DNA from 3 places in the Aestuariirhabdus sp. LZHN29 genome. Region 3 is predicted to be linked to each of the others. Evidence: predicted binding sites of a transcription regulator. Region 3 holds the regulator's gene; each other region holds the start of a gene.
The links. Region 3 encodes FliA, which starts transcription of late flagellar genes. Its sites were predicted from a motif close to CTAAAGTTNNNNNNNNNNCNGCCGATA; they were not measured.

Region 1 (7,497 bases), on a different contig from region 3:
TTAGCCGTCATCCACTCAAAGTTAAAGCCTTTAATCTCGATAAGGACCCCTCAGTTAGTGGTGTGCTTGAAGGGGTCAAGGGGCAGTACTTGCTGTTTGATACCGGCGTGCTCAATGTCCGTAAATATTCCGGCTACAAGGTCGGCCTCAGTGTGGAACAGGATTAAACCCGAATGAAAGATGCCCAGCCCAAAACCATCTACCTAAAGGATTATCGAGAGCCTGCGTACTGGATCGACCGTACCGAGCTGGAGATCACCTTGGACGAAGACAGCAGTACCGTAGAGGCGACGTTGCATGTTCGCCTCAATGAAGCTCAATACAGCGCGGACAAGCCACTGCCCGCGTTGGAATTGCAGGGTGTTGACCTCAAGCTGGAGGCGGTTTGGATCGATGGTGAAACCGCCGCTGAAGCCCGTTATCAGTGCCTGCAAGATGGTCTCAGGGTAACTGCGCCAGCGCCTTTGTTTGAGCTTCGCACCCGCTGCACAATAGAGCCCCAAAACAACACTTCATTGGAAGGACTTTACAAATCCAACGGAATGTTCTGCACCCAGTGTGAGGCAGAGGGGTTTCGTAAAATCACCTACTACCTTGATCGCCCCGACGTAATGTCGGTGTTCAGTTGTCGTATTAACGCGGATAAGGAGCGGTATCCGATCTTGCTCAGTAACGGCAACGAAACGGGCCGTGGTGACCTCGATAGTGGGCGTCATTGGGTGCAGTGGCACGACCCCTTTCCCAAGCCCGCGTACCTATTTGCCCTGGTTGGCGGCGATCTCCAGCATGTGAGTGATCAGTTTGTGACCCGCAGTGGTCGCGCCGTTACCCTGCAACTCTTTACCGAACCCCGCAATATTGGAAAGTGCGATCATGCTATTGACTCTCTCAAGCGTGCCATGCGCTGGGATGAAGAGGTTTATGGGCGTGAATACGACCTTGATATTTTTATGATCGTCGCTGTTGATCATTTCAATATGGGGGCGATGGAAAACAAGGGCCTCAATATTTTTAACTCATCGTGCGTGTTGGCAAGCCCCGATACGGCAACAGACAGCAGTTTTCAACGCATTGAGGCGATCGTTGCCCATGAGTATTTTCATAACTGGTCGGGTAACCGGGTCACCTGCCGCGATTGGTTTCAGCTGAGCCTAAAGGAGGGCTTTACTGTCTTTCGCGATGCCGAGTTTTCTGCGGACATGAATTCACGCTCGGTCAAGCGGATCGAGGATGTCAGTCTGCTCAGAACCGCACAGTTCGCGGAGGATGCAGGACCCATGGCCCATCCGGTCCGACCGGAAGCCTATATGGAAATTTCGAACTTCTATACCCTGACTGTCTATGAAAAGGGAGCGGAAGTCGTGCGGATGATTCACCATCTGCTCGGGGCGGATGCGTTTCGCAAGGGCAGTGATCTCTATTTCGAGCGCCACGATGGTCAGGCCGCAACGGTTGAGGAGTTCGTCAGTGCGATGGAGGAGGCCAGTGGTGTCGACCTGGGCCAGTTTCGTCGCTGGTATGAGCAAGCGGGTACACCCAGGGTTGAGGTCACTGACCGTTACGACCCAGAGGCAAACAGCTATACCCTCAGTTTTACTCAAAGCTGTCCTTCAACCCCGGGGCAGAAGGAGAAGCAGCCACTTCATATACCGATAGCCGTTGGCCTACTGGACGACTCTGGCGCCAACGTGTTGCCTGAAACAACGCGCTTGTTGAATCTGACGCAGACACAGCAGAACTTCACCTTTGAAGGCGTCACAGCGCGTCCGGTCCCCTCACTGCTGCGGGGTTTCTCTGCCCCGGTAAAACTTAGCTATGAGTACAGCGATGCCCAGTTGGCGTTTTTGATGGCTAATGACAGCGATGGTTTCAATCGTTGGGATGCGTGCCAGCAATTGTGCGTGCGCGTGTTGCAACGCATGGCGAAGCACTATCTTAGCGGCACGCCAATGGAGGTCGACAGGATCTTGACCGCAGCGTTTAGCCAGCTTCTTAATGCCCCGGTGACGGATCATGCGGCGCTGGAATCGATGTTGGTGTTGCCGGCGGAAGCCTATCTGGCGGAGATCTCTGATGTGGTTGAAGTAGAAGCCAATCATGCTGCCCGTGAAGCTCTGGCAAACCATCTATCGGCGGCCTTTGAGCCCGAGTTTGAGCGACTTTATCAACTGAGCCAGTTGGAAGGGGAGTACCAACCCAGTGCGTCTCATATGGGTTGTAGAAGCTTAAAGAATGCCGCTCTCGCTTATCTGGCCCGGGCCTCGGATCGTGGTATTGAACTGGCCGAACAGCAGTATCACCTGGCCAACAATATGACCGACCGCTTTCGAGCATTGGCCGTTTTAGTGCACAGTGAGCGTGAAGCGGCGGAGGCGCGCTCCGCAAACAGCCTGAACGAATTCTATAATAAATTTAAAAATGATCCGCAAGTCATTGAATTATGGCTATCTGTTCAGGCATCCTGCCAGCGGAAGGGTGCACTTGCGCGGGTGAAAGCCCTGATCCAGCACGACGCCTTTGATAGCGGGAATCCCAATAAATTGCGCTCCTTAATCGGGGTCTTTTGTTCGCAAAACACTACCGGATTTCACGGTGGGGAGGGTGAGGGGTACCGTTTCCTCGCAGATCAGGTTATCGAACTCGATAAGCGTAACCCGCAGATTGCGGCACGTTTAATCATACCGTTGACTCGCTGGCGCAAATATCCAGTGGCACGCCAGCAGAAGATGCTTGAGCAGCTGCAGCGAATTTTTGCCCAGACCCTCTCAGCGGATCTCTACGAGGTGGTCAGTAAAAGTTTGCAATAGGCCCGCTACAGGCTAATCGCTTGATTCGTTCCAAACAGGGTCAAGCGATACCGTTTGCTACCGTTAATGCGAGTAAAAACTCCGCAGCTGGCATTGTAAAAAGTCCCGTGGGTTACCCGCAGATCTGTGGCCTGGGCGGGTAAGCGGTTGAATTCCAGCGTGCTTTCACCCCGCAGGTAGAGACTCAGCAAGGGTGTTTTGCCGTTATAAAACTGCAGCATAGCGTCCTCGCTTTTTTCATTGACGATACCCAAGGATGCCTCGCCGGGTATGCCTTTAAGGATTTCACCATCAAAAGGGCGGGGCTGTGGGTACTTATTACACTGCTCCTTGCGAGCAATCGTTGCATCGCCAAAACCCATTTCTGCTTCCCTCACATACCCGCTGTGCATGCCGCTGGACACTTTGAGCCAGACCGAATCTGCAACTGATTCGACCCTGACCTGATGGTATACGGGTATTCGGGTAAGCACGCGACTCTCCACTGCTGCCTCCTGGTGAAGATCCACAAGCCCAAGACTGTAATGTTGTCCCAAACGCTCCTCCCCATAGAGGGGGCGGTGAAATGGGGAGATAGTCACCGGCTCGCCCGCCCCAATGGGTGCGGGTACTGTGGCGGCCCGAAGCAACCAGTGGGGATTGAGCAGCAGAACCACAGCGATCGCAGGTAACAGGATCATTAATGCGTGGTAAAACAGAAAGTTTGGCGCGGAGCCTTGAACGCTGGCGGCTCTGGTGCTCGGATTTCCCAGTCGCTTCAACAGACGCTCAATTCGATCGACGAGGGAGGCGTTCTGAGTCAGGTTTCGAGCTTGGTCCAGCAGGGCAAGTGCGCTGGTGTTGTGATTGGTTTGTAGTTCGTGGCTGGCAAGTCGGTACAGCAGTATGGCGTTGCTTTCACTTTCCAGCTTGCCACCACGGGCATTGTTAATGAGTGCGCCCGGCGTACGCAGGAGTCCGCCCAGGGACCACCATCCGAATACCAGGTTGTGTAAATTTGCTGCCAGGGTCGCGCGTAACCCGCAGGAGCGGCAGAGATCGCTGCGGTGGCAGTTGCTGACGGTGGTTATTATCATCCCTGTTACCTTGGTAACCTCTCGACAGCGCAGCGAACTGTCCGTAACCCCGCAGCCTTGGCACTTGGGGGCTTTTAGGGAACGGGGGGCGCCTGTTGTGCCCGGGCTCGGTGCTTGCCCGTTAACGGGGTTACCCCCGTTGCTCTCTTCGCGGTAGGCTTTTTGTAGTCGACTGCGGTTAAGGCGGGGGTCTGCCGCTGGAGGCTCGGCCGTGGGGGGAGTTTCCGTTGACCGCGGCGATGGTTCCCCAACCCGTACCGTTGCGGGATTTAGCCCGGGCTCAGGTGGTAGTAGCCCTGCGCGATTGAGATGGTCGTTGATTCGCTTATAGGCATCCTGTAGGCGTTTAAACTGTTCTGTGGTGTCCCGGTCGGGGTTCTTATCAGGGTGAAGGAGTCGAGCGCGCCTTTTGTACGCCTGGCGCAGCTCTTCCGGTGATGCGCCAGGGGCCAGCCCAAATAGCTTGTAAAGGCCTTCTGTGTGTCGCTCCATGGCCAGCTTGACTCTCAGGTGTGTCGAATGGAATTAATAGCGATTAGCTTAATCTGAAAGAGTATAGCGGTAGACTAAAGCGCGGTCAGCTACGGCCGATAACCCTGCTTAGTGTAACCCCTCATCTGGTAATCATCATGAACCTGTCCCAATTTACAAACGCCGCGCTTTTTAATGCCCCCTCATTGCGTGAACGCCATCCCGGGAACCTGACGTTCCCACTCCAGCCCGGCGGCAACGCCGGCGATCAAAGCGGGAAGCAGGGAATGGAAACCCTTAACGGTGCCCTGCGCAAGCATCTGCAGCGGGTGCCAGCCAGCGAACCGGTGGTTTTTGATAACCCTTACTCGCCTGACAAGGTGGCGGACAAATTGACAAACCACATCCGCAGCCACATGGAGCGCGAGCGTACTGCAGGTGCTAGTGATGATCGTTTACAGGAACTCTACGATATTGGCGTGCAGGCAGTGGCGGACGGATTTGCTGAGGCCCAGGAAATATTACAGCAAATGGGGGTTCTACAAGGGCAGATCGCTACCGATATCGATACTACCTTCGACCTGTTTACCCAGCAGGCCGAGGCCATGCGCAATGAAATGATCGCGCCGGTCCCTACGCAGCCTCAAATAAGCCCTGAGGCCGTACAAACCTATTTTTCTGCAGAGGCCATTCAGGTATCCCGTAGCTTCGAGTTTGAATTGACCACCGCCGAGGGTGATCGTGTAACGATCAATGCCGCCGGGGCTGCTGGCTATGGGCAGGGATCCTATCAGGGCATCGAGTCGGGGGAGGGGGAGAGTCAGTCTGTTTCAGCTTTTGCCAGCGCCGCCTACCAACGAGGATCTTTCGCTTTCGAGGTGCAGGGGGATCTAAATGAGGAGGAGCTGAAAGCCATTGATGCCCTGCTGTCCCAAGTTAATGATCTGAGCGATTCCTTTTTTAATGGAAACCTCGACGAAGCGTTTAGCAAGGCGCTTTCCCTGGGATTCGACAGTCGTCAGATCAATAGCTTTGAGCTGGACCTCAGTCAAACCAAGACCTATACCGCGATCGAGCAGTATCAGTCACAGATGGGTGATTCGGCAGATAAGGGCGCGGGTATTCGGGAGCTGGCCGAGTACGCAAACGATCTACAACAGGCATTGAAAGAGGCGAGTCGTTTCGAAGCACCCCGAGAGCTGTTGCAGCAACTTTTGGATTTCGAGGACCGGCTAAGGGCAACTCCCGAATTACTACAGCAGCAGCTGGCCGGGCATCGAGAGCTTAACGACTGGCTACTTGAGTCGATCTAAAGCCACGATGACTTATTTTCAGTAGTTTGGACGCGCCGAAAACAGCATAAATCAGGTAAACTGGGCCCACTTTCTAACCGGTCCGTAGCCTGATGTTGACGCTTGTATTGTACACCACCAGTGGATGCCACCTGTGCGAGCAGGCGCTGGAGCTACTACGCCCGACGATTGAGGTGAACAATCTACAGCTATTGCTGGTTGATATCGCCGACAGCGATGAGATGATCGAGCGTTACGGTATCCGTATCCCGGTTATCAAGCTTGAGGGGGCTCAGGGAGAGTTGGGATGGCCCTTTGATGAAATGCAGGCTGTTGAATTTCTTAACCGCTCCTTAGGAGAACTGGACAATGCTTGATCTGGTTCTGGGAGGGGTGCGCAGTGGCAAGAGCCAGTTTGCTGAAAAACGCCTGCAACTCTGCAAAGAACCCCGAGGCTATCTTGCTACGGCCTCAAACTCATTTCATAGGGACGACCCTGAGTTTTCGCAGCGTATCGCGATGCATCGACAGCGGCGTCCAAGCGATTGGTTAGTGCTCGAAGAACCCCTTCAACTGGCGACTGCCATTACCCAATGCAATGCCAACTCCCTACTGGTTGACTGCGTGGGCGTGTGGCTTACCAACCTGTTACTCACAAACGATCGTCACCTGCTCGAACGGGAGATCCTCTCATTTATGGAGGTGTGTTCCGCTACCGAAAAAGAGCTTGTCGTTGTCTCCAGTGAGGTGGGGTTTGGGGTGCTTCCTGCCGGGGAGTTGAGCAGGGATTTTGTCGATCAGTTGGGGCTTCTAAACCAACGCCTGGCCGAGAGAGCTGACAGCGTGTGGCTGAGCATCGCGGGAATCGTTCAGCAAATCAAATAGGACTAAGGAAAAAGGGAAAAGTAATGCAGGATTTTTGGTTTCGTAAGTCGATAACACCCCCCAATGATATCCACTTTAAAGATGCCGGTGATCGGCAGGCCCAGTTAACCAAGCCGGCAGGGTCCCTGGGTGCCCTGGAGAGGATTGCCTGCCGCCTGGCTGCGATGCAGGAACGAGAGAAACCCTCGGTGGATTCGGTTTCTATCCGCTTGTTCGCAGCTGATCACGGAATTGCTCGCAAGGGAGTTTCCGCGTTCCCCCAGGAGGTTACCGTGCAGATGGTAGCGAATTTCTGTCAGGGTGGGGCCGCTATCAGTGTGCTTGCTAGTGAGATCGGTGCCGATCTTGAGGTTGTTGATATGGGGACCTGCTCCTCCCCTTTGAGTATCCCGGGTGTTATCGATCGCACCGTATCCGCAGGAACATTGAGCTTCGATCAACACAGGGCGATGACCGAACCCCAACTGCTGCAAGCGTTGGCAGCAGGTGCAGAACAGGTGGACAGCATAGGCAAGGCTGGCTGTGAGCTATTTATTGCAGGCGAGATGGGGATCGGCAATACCAGCTCGGCGACCGCAATTTCCGCCTCTCTTCTCGATCGAACTCCAGCCGATCTGGTAGGACCCGGCACCGGAATCGACGCCGAACACCTTGCCCGCAAAACGGAGATTATCGAAACGGCGTTGGCCTTTCATCGTGCACAGGGTGCCGATCTCAAGGATGCATTTGAGGTCTTGCAATGTGTGGGAGGGTTCGAGATTGCGGCCATGGCCGGTGCTTACATGCGCTGCGCGCAGCTTGGGGTACCGATCCTTGTAGACGGCTTTATCAGTACGGCGGCGTTCCTATGCGCTGAGCGTCTGGCGCCCGGAACCGCTCACTGGGCGTTTGCAGGCCATGTGTCTGCTGAGCCCGGACACCGGGTAGTGCTCGAGGCGCTGGAGCTGGAACCCCTGCTACAGTTGC
Region 2 (7,497 bases), on a different contig from region 3:
GCCAGGACTACTTTATTAATGCTTTTCATCGAGTTTTCCCACTCTCTTTACTGTTTATATCCGGGCATCGGTTCCCTAAGGGGCCGCTAACAGATTCGAAACCCCAGCCCTAAGGCCTCCCGAGCAGACAACACTGTTCGCCAACACCTAACAAAAGGCAGAGTATTCTAAACGCCCACGTGACGAAATCCCAGCCCGATCACGACTTCCCGCAGATTTTCAGGTTTTGTTTTGTTAACAGGGGTCAATATGAGGGGGTGCCTTCAGAAAATAGGGACTATTTGCATTCCAGGGTTTAAATGAGCTCTTTGGGCTCTCCAACCTGATCACAGGACACTAGTTGGATTTCATACTATTGGAACGTAGTTCTGGAAGCAGGGCTTGGTTGGATTCCCAAGCCATCCTGCGGTTGAAGAGCGGAGGGTCTGGCCCAAGCCGGACGTTTGAATGGCGCTGATGGGGAGATGATGAGCGGTAGCAGTCAAAACCAAGCGGCCACGTGGCATGAGTTTTTTGCATTGCCGCACTTGCCTTCATTGCCGACTTCACAAATCGCTCCAAAAACCGTCGAAGCGTGCTCAGCTAAGGGTCACTCGTCAAGACCCTTCGGCGCTCCTCGAACTCTTCTCGGTCAATCTCACCTTTTGCGAAACGCTCTTTAAGAATATCCATAGCGTCCTGACTTGTTGCCGAAGGGCGCTTTGATTTATCCCCGCTCAACCAACGTACGAGCGACATCACGACTATTACCACAACAGCAATAAACACAAGGGTCATTAATGGGCCAAAGAACACGCCGCTTCCCCAGCCCATATGCGGTCCGTAGCCTTCGCGGCCCCACTGCTGTGCTAGCACTGCCGGTGAGGGCAGTAACAGACATGCGAACGCCAATACTCGATGAACAAATATTTTCATACCTGCCTCCTATTGTGGGTCACTGTCAGTGGTCGAAGGAAAACCTGCTCGCATGTAAGCCACTATCTTCCATATATCATTTTCAGACAGTTGCTCCTTAAAAGCAGGCATGTCAGTGCCGAAAGGTTTACCTCCTTCAGAAATTGACCAAAGCAGATATTCATCGGCCGCCATCGGCACCTGAATCAACTGATCTAGTACAGCAGGAGGTGGGGTTAGAGAATTAGCTGCCACGCCATCCCCCACCCCTTGTACTCCGTGGCACACAGCACACTGCTGTTGATATAGGCTACCGCCAGCACGAATGGCTTCAGGAGTTTGCGAATAGGGGTTTTGACTCCCTGTATATGGGCTCGGTACTCCGCTTCGCATGAATGCTCGGTGTCGCGCCATGCTTTGTCTGTTCATACCCATACCTTGCCCCCTCATACCGTTCTGCGACCACTGAGGGCCCCATCTATCCATATGATTGTGGGCATTGGCTTCTTCCGCCATAAAAGGCACAGCCAGCGTTAGGCACAGGACAGATAAGATAATTTTAAGAGGAGCCGCTTTCATTGAGATCACCTATTCCTTGTGATTGTTTAAGTTCTAATTGCGCCTGACGTACAACCTGTATCGCAGCACTAACATTGAGGCCGGCAATGACAGCCGCAACCACTAGGTCTGGCCAGCCTGACGCGGTGGTGAAGACGCCGACAGCAGCCCCCATTACCGCAATATTTGCTAAAGCATCGTTTCGACTACACAACCAGATGGAGCGCATATTGCTGTCGCCGCTGCGGTAGCGAAACAGCATAACTGCGACCAAAACATTGACCGCCAATGCCATGAGGCCAATAACGCCCATGATCTCAGGGTCAGGTACTTTTTCTGAGCCGATCCTGTAGATCGCACTGCCTATGACCCAGCAACCGAAAAGCGCCATGGTGGCACCTTTGAAAAGAGCAGCCTTGGCACGAACCTGTAGACTCATTCCAAGTACGAGAAGGGATAGGCCGTAGTTGATGGAATCGCCAAAAAAATCGAGGGCATCGGCCTGAAGCGATATCGACCCACTGTAGAAACTTGCACCAAGCTCAACAATGAACATCATGCCGTTGCTAGCCAGAGCAAACCATAATACGCGACGAAACTGCGGATTCATGCGGTCGGAGTCGGTCGCGCTATCGCTGGCACAACTAGTACACCCTGCCATTATGTTTCCTCGCGATCATAGGGTTCAGCCACGTGGTCAATCATGTCTTCGAGAACACAGCGTATGTGTTCGTCTGCAACGGAGTAAAAAACCTGTTTGCCTCTTTTTTCTGACCGCAGTAGGCGTGCGGCGCGAAGAAGGCGCAAGTGATGACTTACCAGTGACGCTGAGAGCTCAAGTTGCAGGGCTATATCACCTACGCACACAGGTTCGTTCAGGCAGACGAGAATGATTTTTAATCGACTACCATCCCCCATCAATCGGAACATGTCCGCAAGCTCAGCGGTGGCGTCTTCGCTTAATTTTCTTCTAATCGAGTTACATGTCTTCATGAAACAGCATTACTCATAAACATTCAAATATATATTCATATGTTTACTTGTAGCCTGCAAGTGGAGGCGCGTCAATGTCAATTTTGTAAAAGACTAAGAATCAACCCGACGTGCTGGCACAAACCGTAGAAGCCATTCATCTAGCCGACGACGGTTGAAGCCATTGAGGTATTGCCAAAATACGCCTCAGCGGATGATCCCTGAAAAGACACTGATGGCCGAGAACCCATAGTCCCTGTCTATACCAGTCGCTCAGAGCTGCAAAATAGCTGTCCACTTATGTGTATCCGGCTTGCAGGGGTGTGGTGGCAGTGTCAGTAGCGCAAAAGGACAGCAAATGGGCGCAAGATGCGGTTAGACAAGCTCTTTATCAGCGTCCCTTGGTCGACTCCAACCGCCCGTGATCCGGTTTCGCTAACGTCCCCTCTGCGCGCGTAGCTACCGTTTTGACCACTACAGTGCCCAACCAACTTATGCACGAAACGCCTGGGGAACACCAAGCTGACTCCTACCTGGTTTTGCACAGAACCGGGGGGCTCTCCTTTGCTACCACGGGTCAAAAACCCAACCTCAGAGTGCAAATAGCCAAAATAGGTGGAGCTTCAGCTATCGAAGCTCTCCTCTTTTTCCAGGCGGATGGTAACCCGGCGGTTGCGGGCACGATTGCTGCTACTGGTATTGTCCACTACCGGGTAGCGCTCACCGTGGAATCGCAACAGAATCATATCCGTTGGCAAGCCACGTTTTTGCAGGTATTCACGAACCACTTCAGCGCGCTCCTTGGACAGCTCACGATTCGCCAGCCGGCGCCCCCGGTTATCGGTGTGACCATCAATAAAGATGGTACTGACCGAGGGATCCGCTTTAACGTAGGTAACGATATCAGTAAGGGTTTGCAGCGCCTCGTTTCTGAGCTGGGTTTTACCGCTATCGAAGAGCACGATGGTACGTTGAATCTGGTCAAAATTGACCGGAAGTAACTGCGATAGACAGCCCACATACTGCTGATAAACCGGCTGAAAATTAACCGGGGATAACTCAACCGCTACCGGCTGCTTACTGTCATACCAGGACAGACGATGGAGGGTTGGCTGCATTCCGCCATAGAGCTGTGCCAGCATCGAGCTGGGTAGCGACCCCTTCAGGGAGACCGGTTTACGACCTGCACTTACGGTGACCGCACCCATCTCACGAACCACCGCTCCGATACGCCATGGTGGCGGCTCGGACGTCAGCTCCGCCTTGCCCTGCCGCATAGGGCGGTGCCAGCTATCCAGATAGAAACTGACCCGTTCACCGGCCCGGTGGGAAAACACCGCTTCCCCGTAGGCGGGAATGGAGTGGGAAAGGCGACATTCGAATACCGAGGCTTCCAGACGCCAGGTAGAGCTGTCCATCGGCGCACTATACGTCGCGGCGTGGGCAGGCATTGCCAACAGCGAAACCATCGCTGCCAGACCCGACCAAAGGATAAAGCGCCTACCCCGATTCTCCACTGTACACTCCTGCACTCCCGTTACATCCATGAATATCGGCTGCCATAAGTAAAACTTTACCCCTGATTTTGATTCTGCGCTCAGCTCTTTAGAAGGCCCTTCATCTATCGAAACGAACGCCGTTGGGTTAGGATGCGCAACAGCTTAGATGATCGAAAAACAAGGCCCCTGTCATGACCGACACCCTCACTATTATCCGTCCCGACGACTGGCACCTGCACCTGCGGGATGGTGCCGCGCTGAAACATACCGTTGCTGACGCCGCGCGCTATTTCGGTCGAGCGATCGTCATGCCGAACCTGACCCCGCCGGTAACCGACCTGACAGCGGCAATGTCGTACCGTGACCGTATTGTCGCCCAACGCCCTCGCGGCAGCTTGTGGCAACCCTTGATGGTCCTCTACCTGACTGACAACACCAGTGCAATGACCATTCGGGAGGCGCACGCCAGTGGGCAAATCAGTGCTGCCAAGCTCTATCCCGCAGGAGCCACAACCAATTCCGACTCTGGTGTGACCTCACTGGAGAAGATCTATCCAGCACTGGAAGCGATGGCAGAAGTTGGTATGCCACTGCTCGTGCACGGCGAGGTCACCCACGATAGCATCGATATTTTTGACCGCGAGGCGGCCTTTATCGAACAGCAGCTCGCCCCGTTGCACATACGTTATCCGCAACTGCGCATCGTGTTCGAACACATCACTACCGCCGACGCCGTACAATTTGTGCTCGGCGCCGACCACAATGTCGGGGCGACCATAACCCCCCAGCACCTGCTGTATAACCGCAACCACCTTTTGGTCGGCGGCATCAAGCCCCACTTTTACTGCTTGCCCGTTTTAAAACGCAACCGGCACCAGCAAGCCCTGCGCGATGTCGTTAGCAGCGGGGATTCCCGTTTTTTCCTCGGCACCGATTCAGCCCCCCATAGCCAGGCAGCTAAAGAAAACAGCTGCGGCTGTGCTGGTTGCTATAGCGAACACGCCGCCATAGAGCTGTACGCTGAGCTTTTTGAAGAGCTGGGGGTACTGGACAAACTCGAGGCCTTTGCCAGCTTTAATGGCCCTGACTTTTACCAACTTCCCAGAAACACCGATACAATCACGCTCATTAAACAGCCCTGGCAGGTGCCAAAGACACTTACGCTGGGTGAGCAACCACTGGTACCCCTGCGGGCCGGTGAGACGCTACAGTGGCAGGTAATAGAAGGGACAAGGGTGTGAACGATGAGATGCAGGGTAAATCATTGATAGCGAGCCGTTTCCGCGGCTTCCTGCCGGTGGTTATTGATGTAGAAACCGGCGGTTTCAACGCGTCGACCGACGCGTTGCTCGAGATCGCCGCGGTCACCATGAGCATGGACGAAGAGGGTTTCCTCTACCCTGACGAGGCGATCTCTTTTAACGTCAATCCCTTTGAGGGAGCGAATATTGAGCCCGCTGCGCTGGAATTCACTGGTATCCAGCCCGATAGCCCCCTGCGTGGAGCCGTCGATGAAAAGGAAGCACTGGAGAAGATCTTCCGCATCGTACGCAAAACCGTAAAGAGTACCGGCTGCAACCGAGCCATACTGGTGGGCCACAACGCCACTTTCGATCTCGGCTTTGTAAACGCGGTCGTCAACCGCTGCGACCTCAAGCGTAATCCCTTTCACCCCTTTTCGACCTTCGACACCGCGACCCTGGCTGGACTCGCCTATGGCCAGACAGTGCTGGCCAAATCCTGTCAGGCGGCGGAGATCGAGTTTGATAACCGTGAAGCCCACTCTGCTCTGTATGATACGGAAAAGACGGCAGAACTATTTTGCGCCATCGTCAATCGCTGGCAGGAGCTGGGGGGCTGGAATCCGTTTCGCTAACGCTTCCACATCACCGAAAGGACAAAAAAAGGGACGCGATCGCGTCCCTTTTTTTGTCCACTGCAGGCGTTAAGCTTACAGGTTATCGGCATTCTCGCTCAGGTACTTGGCAACACCATCGGGGGATGCATTCATGCCCTTGTCACCCTTACTCCATCCTGCAGGGCAGACTTCGCCATGCTCCTGGTGGAACGCCAGCGCATCGATCATACGCAACATCTCATCGACATTACGCCCCAGAGGCAGGTCGTTAACGACCTGATGACGCACCAACCCATCTTCGTCGATCAGGAAGGAACCGCGATACGCCACACCCGCCTCGGCTTCTACATCATAAGCGCGGCAGATTTCGTGCTTAACATCTGCAACCAGGGTGTACTTAACCGGACCGATACCACCGTCGTTAACAGAGGTGTTACGCCAGGCGTTGTGGCTAAACTGGGAATCGATAGAGACACCGATCACCTCAACGCCGCGACTGATAAACTCTTCGATACGGTGATCAAAGGCAATCAGCTCAGAGGGACATACAAACGTGAAATCCAGCGGATAGAAGAACACAACCGCCTTCTTGCCTTTGATCGCAGCAGACAACGTGTAGCTGTCAACGATTTCGCCATTACCCAGTACTGCCGCTGCAGTGAAATCCGGTGCAGATTTTCCTACTAATACGCCCATAGTTATATTCCTCCAATGTTGAACTATGAAAACCGGCTATCTAACACGCCGATCAATGTTGCAAAAACAGATAAGATTTCAATCTCTTGTGGCCAGTGAAACGCCCTGTCTAGAGCGGTTTACAGCTTCTGGCGCGGTGAATCAGGTGGTAAGCATAGTACACCGTGCAGGGGTTGCATCCCACCAAATCGCCATTGATTTTATTTTGCGGAACAATAGAGATTTCCTATTGGTAATCGGTTTGCAGTAAGGGCTTCTACTTATTGATAATGATTCTCGTTTTGGTTATTATTCCGTAACACTTCAACCCCAATGATCTCTTTTCCCAGGAACCCATCATGTACGTATGCCTTTGCAAAGGAATCACCCATAGCCAGATTCAACAGTCGATCGATACCGGTGCCGATAGCCTGCGCGACCTGCGTGAAACCTTGGGAGTGGGTACCCAGTGTGGCAAATGCGCCCGTACCGCTCGGGACCTGCTCCGTCAGGCCGGTAACGACCAGCAACCCGCAACCGGTTGCGATTATTACTCGGCGATTTAATTCCACCCTGTTACCTCATATCTCCCTTGCGCCCTGAAATCGCTGATCCATACTGAAAGTCCAGCCCTTAACAGGAGAACCGCGATGAAAGGTGATAGTAAGGTGATTGAGCATCTCAACCGCTGCCTTGGTAACGAACTGGTCGCCATCAACCAGTATTTTCTTCATGCTCGCATGTACAAGGACTGGGGGCTGACCGAACTGGCCGAGAAGGAGTACCACGAATCCATCGACGAGATGAAGCATGCAGACTGGCTCATCGAGCGAATCCTTTTCCTTGAGGGGTTGCCCAACCTGCAGGACCTGGGAAAACTCCATATCGGCGAAAACGTCCCGGAGATGCTGCAAAGCGACCTCAACCTGGAGATGGACTGCGCACTGCCCGATCTACGCGAAGGGATCGCTTACTGCGAGAGTATTCGAGACTACGTTAGCCGCGAGCTATTGCAAAAAATACTCGATTCGGAAGAGGAAC
Region 3 (7,497 bases):
CCATTCCCACACCGCGCCCGGACACATCCGATATCTCTTTCTTGGTCGAAAAACCGGGGGCAAATATCAGGTTAAAACAATCGGAATCAGACAATCTATCCGCCGCATCCTGATCGTATAAGCCTCGCTCCACCGCCAATGCACGCAACTTATCGGGGTCCATACCGGCCCCATCATCGGCGATAGAGAGCAGTATGTGATCGCCCTCCTGCTCAGCGGCGAGTATAACGTTACCTTTGCGATCTTTGCCTGCGGCTTCACGAGCGTCAGGCGTTTCGATACCGTGATCGACCGAGTTGCGCACCAGGTGGACCAGAGGGTCAGCCAGCGCCTCGACCAGGTTTTTATCCAGATCAGTCTCCTCTCCCTCAAGTTGAAGATTAATCTCTTTCTTCAAGTTTCGAGCAAGATCCCTGACGACTCGAGGGAAGCGGCCAAATACTTTCTTGATCGGCTGCATCCGGGTTTTCATAACGGAAAGCTGTAGGTCAGCCGTTACGACGTCAAGGTTAGCGACTGCTTTAGACAGCGCCTCGTCACCATTGTTAACCCCGAGGCGCACAAGGCGATTACGCACCAGTACCAGCTCACCCACCATATTCATGATATCGTCCAGACGTGCGGTATCAACCCGAACGGTTGTCTCCACAGGCGGCGCACTCTCTTTCGCTTTCGCTGCAGGTTTGCTCTTTGCTGCAGCAGGTTTGCTCTTTGCTGCAGCCGGAGCCGGAGCCGGAGCCGAAGGTTTCACCGAACTATTGGCCGCGGCGACACCAGGCCCTTGGCCTTTACCGTGAAGCTGGTCCAACAGATCTTCAAATTCATTGTCTGATATATTCTGACTATCGCCGGTTGCGGCTGGTGCAGGAGTCGGAGCAGGAGTGTTTTTGTCAGCACTACCACTCGGAGCAGCCCCGCCATGCAACTGATCCAGTAATGCCTCGAATTCATCATCGGAAATTTCATCACTGCTATTGGCAGCGGAAGGGGCTGGTGCAGGAGCACTCTCCGAGCCCCCTATTTTGTTATTTCCGTGCAAATTGTTGAGGAGTTCTTCAAACTCGTCGTCAGTAATTTCGTCACCCGATGCAGCGCCGTTATCACTACCCTCTCCGGCAAATACGCCCTCTGTAACCTGGGGCGCTGATTCGGGGGCAGCTTCCCCATGCAGTGAATCGAGTAGCTGTTCGAACTCGTCGTCGGTGATATCTCCACTGGCCGCCGCCTCCGGCTCTTGCTCTTGCGCCTCAGCCGTCGCGACTTCCGGTGACACCTCCTCCTCACCGGCCTCCTCTGGTTTAGCCATTAGCGCCAACTGCTGCAATAGCGCCGGATCTGCGGGTGTAGGTTCCACCCTTTCACGGACCTCGGAGAACATGACGTTAACAGCGTCCAGTGCCTGCAGCACCACATCCATCAATTCCGGGGATACTGATCTCTGTCCATTACGCAATATATCGAATACATTTTCTGCAATGTGGCAGCACTCAACCAAGGGGTTAAGAGACAAGAAACCCGCGCCGCCTTTTACCGTATGGAAACCACGAAATATTGCATTAAGAAGCTCCTTATCGTCAGGCTGGTTTTCAAGGTCAACCAACTGTTCCGACAACAGTTCAAGAATCTCGCCCGCCTCAACGAGAAAGTCTTGCAAGATCTCTTCGTCTGCCTCAAAACTCATACCTAACTCCTTAGAACCCTAGACTGGAAAGGAGGTCATCAACCTCGTCCTGCCCGGAGACAACATCATCCCGCTGATCTTTCTTGATCTGCGGCCCTTCTGCCTCAATGCTTGTGGCAGCGGGCTTGGCTGTAAACTCTTCGTGTTCAATACCGGTCATCTGATCCACTTTCCCTGCCATTTTGACCAGATGTACCAAGCTGTCTTCTATTTCAGAAACCAGGCTGACGACTCGTTTGATAACCTGCCCGGTAAGGTCCTGGTAGTCCTGCGCGATAATGATCTCATTCAGGCTGTTACCGAGGTCGATAGATCGCTGCTCTGTCTCTGCCAGAAAAGGCCCTATGCGCTTCGATAGATCCCTAAATTCATCCGGAGCCATTTGACGACTGGTAAAACGCTGCCACTCCTGATTCAAAACCTTGGCTTCTGTTCCCAACTGAGCCGCTGCTGGCGCACAGGCCTCAACAATATCCATCGTCTTGTTGGCGGCACCCTCGGTCATCTTGGTGACATAATCAAGTCGATCCGAGGCATCAACCATATGGGAGATCTGCTCCTGGTCCGTCCCGGTAATGCCCGAATCGATATGGAAATTCATAAGGGATTCGTGCAACGCCCGAGTCAGCCTGCCCACTTCCCGGTAGAGGCTCTTGTCGCGCATCTCGTTGAGTTCGTTGATCACATTGATCGCTGCGGACATATCGCCGGTCTCGAGCAACTCCACCAATTTTTGCGCTTGTACCTTCAGATCAGATTCCAATTCGGTATTATCTCTGTCGTATTTAAAAAGCGTCATATCCAGCCCTTATCAACCGCCTGCATCGACGCGTTCAAAAATCTTATCGATCTTGTCTTTGAGCGCCTGTGCGGTAAACGGCTTCACTACGTAGCCATTTACTCCAGCCTGGGCTGCTTCAATGATCTGGTCACGCTTTGCCTCTGCGGTCACCATCAGCACGGGCAAGGTGTTCAGTTTTGAATCAGCCCTGACTGCTCTTAGCAGCTCTATGCCCGTCATTCCCGGCATATTCCAGTCAGTAACCAGAAAATCAAAACCACCCGTTTGCAGCATTGGCAACGCTGTCTGGCCATCGTCAGCCTCTGCAGTGTTGGTAAAACCCAAATCCCGCAGCAAATTCTTGATGATGCGCCTCATCGTAGAAAAGTCATCTACGATGAGGATCTTCATATTTTTGTCCAAACCGGCCTCCGTGAAACCTCAAATATTGGTGTGTTCAGAACATTGTATTTTACAAGTCTAGCTTGTGAATGAAAGGATTACCCCGAATCCAATGCCCACCCCTCAAGCCGCGACCTGAGCCTTAACGCCGCCTGGGAGTGAAGCTGGCTAACCCGCGATTCGCTAACACCGAGCACCACACCGATCTCCTTCAAATTCAGCTCTTCATCGTAGTATAGAGACAATACCAACTGTTCACGTTTTGGCAACGTCGTTATCGCCTCAGCCAACGATTCACGGAAGCGCTCCGCCTGCACCCCTTCATGGGGCAAGGAGGCATCCAAGGACGCCAATGCGGTCTCCTGCTGGCATTCTTCACTGTCAAGCAGATCATCGAAACTGAACAACCTGCTACCCATACAGTCATGCAGCATCCCATGATACTCACCAACACTAACCTGTAGTTCGGCCGCAATCTCATTATCTTTAGCGTCACGCCCTAACCTTGACTCCACAGCCTTAACAGCATCAGCCACACGACGCCCGTTGCGATGCACTGACCGGGGCACCCAGTCTCCCTTTCGTATTTCGTCCAGCATGGCTCCGCGAATACGAATACCGGCGTAAGTCTCGAATGCGGCACCCTTACTGCCATCATATTTGCGCGCTGATTCGAGCAACCCAATCATGCCGGACTGAATCAGGTCATCCACGAGTACATTAGCGGGTAGTCGAGCGGCCATGTGGTGAGCGATGCGCTTTACTAACGGCGCATGCCGTTCCACAAGCACATTTAGCGACTCAGCCTGATTATCGGTATACATACCCAGCCCTTCCAGAACCGCTACCATGGCTACCCCCCATGTTCCGCCGCTAGCAGACTCTCAACGAAGAACTCAAGATGTCCCCGAGAGGTTGTTGGCAGGGGCAACGCGTCAATTTTTTGCGCTAATGATTTGAGCGCTATGGATGCCTTGCTTCTGGGGTATGCCTCCAAAACCGCCTTTTGGCGCTGTACGGATTTGCGCACGGACTCGTCGTACGGTACTGCCCCCATATACTGCAAGGCCACATCGAGAAAGCGGTCAGTGACATTAACCAGCTTGTTATAGAGGTTGCGGCCTTCCTGAGGGGTGCGAACCATATTAGCCACGATACGGAAACGCATCATATTATAATCACGGTTCAACAGCTTTATCAGCGCATAGGCGTCGGTAATAGAGGTTGGTTCGTCAGTCACTACAAGCAAGATCTCCTGGGCCGCGCGGACAAAACTCACCACGTTGTCAGAGATGCCTGCCGCCGTATCTACAATTAATACATCAAGCTGGCCACTCAACTCACTAAATGCACTGATCATTCCCGCATGCTGCTGGGGGGAAAGCTCAGTCATCGACTGGGTGCCGGAGGATGCCGGGATGATTTTAATACCACCAGGCCCATTCAAAAGGATATCTCGCAGCCCGCAGCGCCCAGCCATCACATCTTCAAGGTTTTTAGTGGCCGAGAGGCCAAGCAATATATCGACGTTGGCCAACCCCAAGTCAGCATCGAGCAACATGACTCTGCGGCCCATTTCGGCCAACGCAATGCCAACATTGACCGAGACATTGGTTTTCCCCACGCCGCCTTTGCCGCCAGTTACTGCAATCACCTGCACAGGTTGTCGACTAACCATAGGTTGCTCTCACCCTCATAAACCCGCTAGCGGAACTTAATGTCCGCGAAAATTGTGTCGTATCAATACGTTGGTGCCCCATTCTATCCTCAATACCTCAACTTACATAGCGAGTCGAATAGGGACTGGTGGGGCTACTACTCCTGGCAAACGAACTGATCATATTTTCGTCATCTTCTGGCAGCTGTTCTGAAATTGCTACGGCTCGACTAATCAAGCTATGGGCACGTGCCTGGCAGATATCCTCCGGTATTCGCTGCCCATCAGCGAGGTAAGAAACTGGTAGTCCATGCTCACACACCAAACTAATAGCCTCCCCCATACTGGTGGCCTCATCGATTTTGGTAAAGACTGAGCCCACAAGTCTCGCACCACCATAGGTATGATAAGCCGCCCGCATCACTTGCTGCTGACTCGTGCACGCTAAAACCAACAAGCTGCGTACCATCGGCCTTACGTTGTTCAGCATGGCTAATTGTAGCTGTAGATTGGGATCCTGATGGTGCAGGCCTGCAGTATCAATAAGCACCAGGGATTTGTCACTCAAGCCGTCCAGAGTAGGCTGAAGCTGGCGTGGATTTTCCACGACTCGCACCGCCACATTCAGAATACGCCCCAAAGCCTTGACCTGCTCGGCTGCACCAACCCGGTAGCAATCGGTCGTAACCAGCGCAACCTGATCCGGTCCGTGCTCCAACACGTATTGGGTTGCCAGCTTGCCAATGGTAGTTGTCTTACCCGCCCCCGTAGGCCCTATGAAAGCAAATATCCCCCCCTCCATCACCAGATTTTTCTGCGTGGTAGACAATTGCCTGGCCAAGGCGGCAAGCACTTGCCGCCAATTGTGGGTGGCCGGTTTGCCGGGCTCAATGACCGTCAACAGCTGCTTACACATCGCCGCTGATAAACCCATGCCGGTCAGCCGACGCCAGAACATGGCCTGCTGGGGAGATCGCTCCACAAACTGCCCCCACGCAACGCTCCCCAACTGCTGCTGTAGCAGCTCTTTCATATTGTTAAGCTCATCTCGCATCAGCTCCAGCGTCTGCTGCCCCGTACCCTGACTGGCTACGGACGAATGCGTCGCAGGCGCACTCGCTGTACCGTTGCGCTCGCTTTGTAATGATTGAAGCGTACGGCGCACGGCATCGGCTGAGGCTACGTGTTGCTCTCCAATAGGCTGAGCTTGAGCCCCAGCACTTCCCACTCCCTGCTCTGCGGCCACAACCTTTTCTCGCGCTTTCGCGAGCGCTCCATCCAGCCCACTGCGAGCCTCAGCGCTCCCGAACGCCGCGCTACGCGGAAGGTTGGCTTCAATCGAAGCGGCCACCTCAACTCCGCCGGCGACTTTGCGCTGAGACACAATCGCCGCGTCATCTCCCAAATCATCCTTGACCAGCTTCAGGGCTTGCCTCATATCGGATGCGAAGTAGCGTTTAATTTTCATGTCATTTCACCTGCTATAAAGCGTCGATTGCTGCCTGAGATGTAACCTGGCATTGTCATTACTGTCCGACTGTTCCTTCGATGGTTATTTGCTTGTTGTCCGGAATCTCCTGATAGGAGAGCACGTGCATCGAAGCAACACCGTAACGGGCAAAGCGCGCCAACAAAGGCCTTATGGGTGCAGCTACCAGTAACACGACGGGCTTGCCCGCCAACTCCTGCTGCTGTGACGCTGCTACCAGGGACTGTTGCAATTTTTCAGCCATTCCCGGCTCCAAAACGACCCCTTCATCGGCGGCAGCACCACCTTGCCGTGCCTGCTGTACTGACTGCAGCAAAATTTGTTCCAATGTGGGATCCAGAGTAATCACCGGTACCTGCGGTTCCAGACCCACGATGCCCTGTACGATTGAGCGTGATAGCGCAACCCGCACCACCGCCGTGAGCGCGACAGGATCTTGACTCTTCGACGCGTGATCCGCCAAAGCCTCGGCGATTGTGCGAATATCCCGTACCGATACCTGCTCCGCCAACAGGTTCTGCAATATCTTCAGCAGGGTGCTAACCGATACCTTGTTCGGCACCAGATCTTCAGCCAGCTTGGGTGACTGACGTCCCAGCAAATCAAGCAGTTGCTGCACCTCTTCATGACCCAGCAACTCATGTGCGTGCTTGCTCATCACCTGATTGAGATGTGTCGCCACCACCGTCGATGCATCTACAACGGTATAACCGAGGGTCTGCGCCCGCTCACGCTGGCCGCGTTCGATCCACACCGCATCCAGGCCAAACGCTGGATCCTTGCCCTCAATGCCCTGCAAGGCTCCAAACACCTGACCCGGATTGATCGCCAGATCGCGATCCGGATGCACCTCGGCCTCACTGATGGTGACCCCCATCAGCGTGATTCGGTAAACATTGGGGAGCAGGTCCAGGTTATCGCGGATATGAACCGATGGCACCAAGAAACCCAGCTCCTGAGAGAGCTTCTTCCGCACCCCTTTGATACGCCCTAACAGCTCACCGCCCTGGGTTTTATCGACCAGGGGAATCAGACGGTAACCCACCTCGAGACCGATCATATCGACGGGAGTCACATCATCCCAGCCGAGCTCCCGTGTCTCGGTAGCGCTTTTCTCTTGCTCCTGCTGCTCCAGCAGCACCTTGTTCTGCTCTTCGTCCGCCGCGTCCTGCTCGCCCCGCTGCTTATTATGGTGGATAAACCAGGCTCCCACCGCAGCCAATGCTCCCAACCCCAAAAACGCGACGTGGGGCATACCGGGAACGGATCCCATGATCAACAAGATGGCGGCCGCCACCGCGAGCGCCCTGGGAGTCGCAAACATCTGCTGGGTAATCTGGTGCCCCATCTCCATGGAATCGGTTACCCGGGTAACCATGATGGCGGATGCAGTGGACAGTAACAGGGAGGGGATCTGGGCAACCAGACCATCCCCGATGGTCAACAGGGAGTAGTTTTGTAGTGCCGTATCAAATGTGAGGCCATGC

Region 1: ACP3PW_RS16750 (DUF5610 domain-containing protein) is a predicted target of FliA. The motif match lies at 4,450-4,476, and genes of this name have one in related genera.
Region 2: ACP3PW_RS09775 (flagellar protein MotY) is a predicted target of FliA. The motif match lies at 3,975-4,001, and genes of this name have one in related genera.

What each region holds. Positions count from the first base shown of each region.
Region 1 is NZ_JBNIEU010000005.1:215,903-223,399, reverse strand. It holds gene ACP3PW_RS16770 (DUF2797 domain-containing protein) at 1-167, shown strand, start outside; gene pepN (aminopeptidase N) at 174-2,807, shown strand; gene ACP3PW_RS16760 (hypothetical protein) at 2,813-3,883, opposite strand; partial or broken gene ACP3PW_RS16755 (J domain-containing protein) at 4,193-4,375, opposite strand; gene ACP3PW_RS16750 (DUF5610 domain-containing protein) at 4,513-5,667, shown strand; gene ACP3PW_RS16745 (glutaredoxin family protein) at 5,760-6,023, shown strand; gene cobU (bifunctional adenosylcobinamide kinase/adenosylcobinamide-phosphate guanylyltransferase) at 6,016-6,531, shown strand; gene cobT (nicotinate-nucleotide--dimethylbenzimidazole phosphoribosyltransferase) at 6,555-7,497, shown strand, end outside.
Region 2 is NZ_JBNIEU010000002.1:655,500-662,996, reverse strand. It holds gene ACP3PW_RS09800 (argininosuccinate synthase) at 1-29, opposite strand, end outside; gene ACP3PW_RS09795 (SHOCT domain-containing protein) at 583-915, opposite strand; gene ACP3PW_RS09790 (c-type cytochrome) at 925-1,287, opposite strand; gene ACP3PW_RS09785 (cation transporter) at 1,454-2,062, opposite strand; gene ACP3PW_RS09780 (ArsR/SmtB family transcription factor) at 2,113-2,382, opposite strand; gene ACP3PW_RS09775 (flagellar protein MotY) at 3,048-3,971, opposite strand; gene pyrC (dihydroorotase) at 4,115-5,164, shown strand; gene rnt (ribonuclease T) at 5,173-5,799, shown strand; gene ACP3PW_RS09760 (peroxiredoxin) at 5,875-6,477, opposite strand; gene ACP3PW_RS09755 (bacterioferritin-associated ferredoxin) at 6,816-7,022, shown strand; gene bfr (bacterioferritin) at 7,107-7,497, shown strand, end outside.
Region 3 is NZ_JBNIEU010000004.1:234,433-241,929, forward strand. It holds gene ACP3PW_RS15155 (chemotaxis protein CheA) at 1-1,681, opposite strand, end outside; gene ACP3PW_RS15160 (protein phosphatase CheZ) at 1,692-2,480, opposite strand; gene ACP3PW_RS15165 (chemotaxis response regulator CheY) at 2,493-2,873, opposite strand; gene ACP3PW_RS15170 (RNA polymerase sigma factor FliA) at 2,963-3,688, opposite strand; gene ACP3PW_RS15175 (MinD/ParA family protein) at 3,718-4,542, opposite strand; gene flhF (flagellar biosynthesis protein FlhF) at 4,640-5,989, opposite strand; gene flhA (flagellar biosynthesis protein FlhA) at 6,048-7,497, opposite strand, start outside.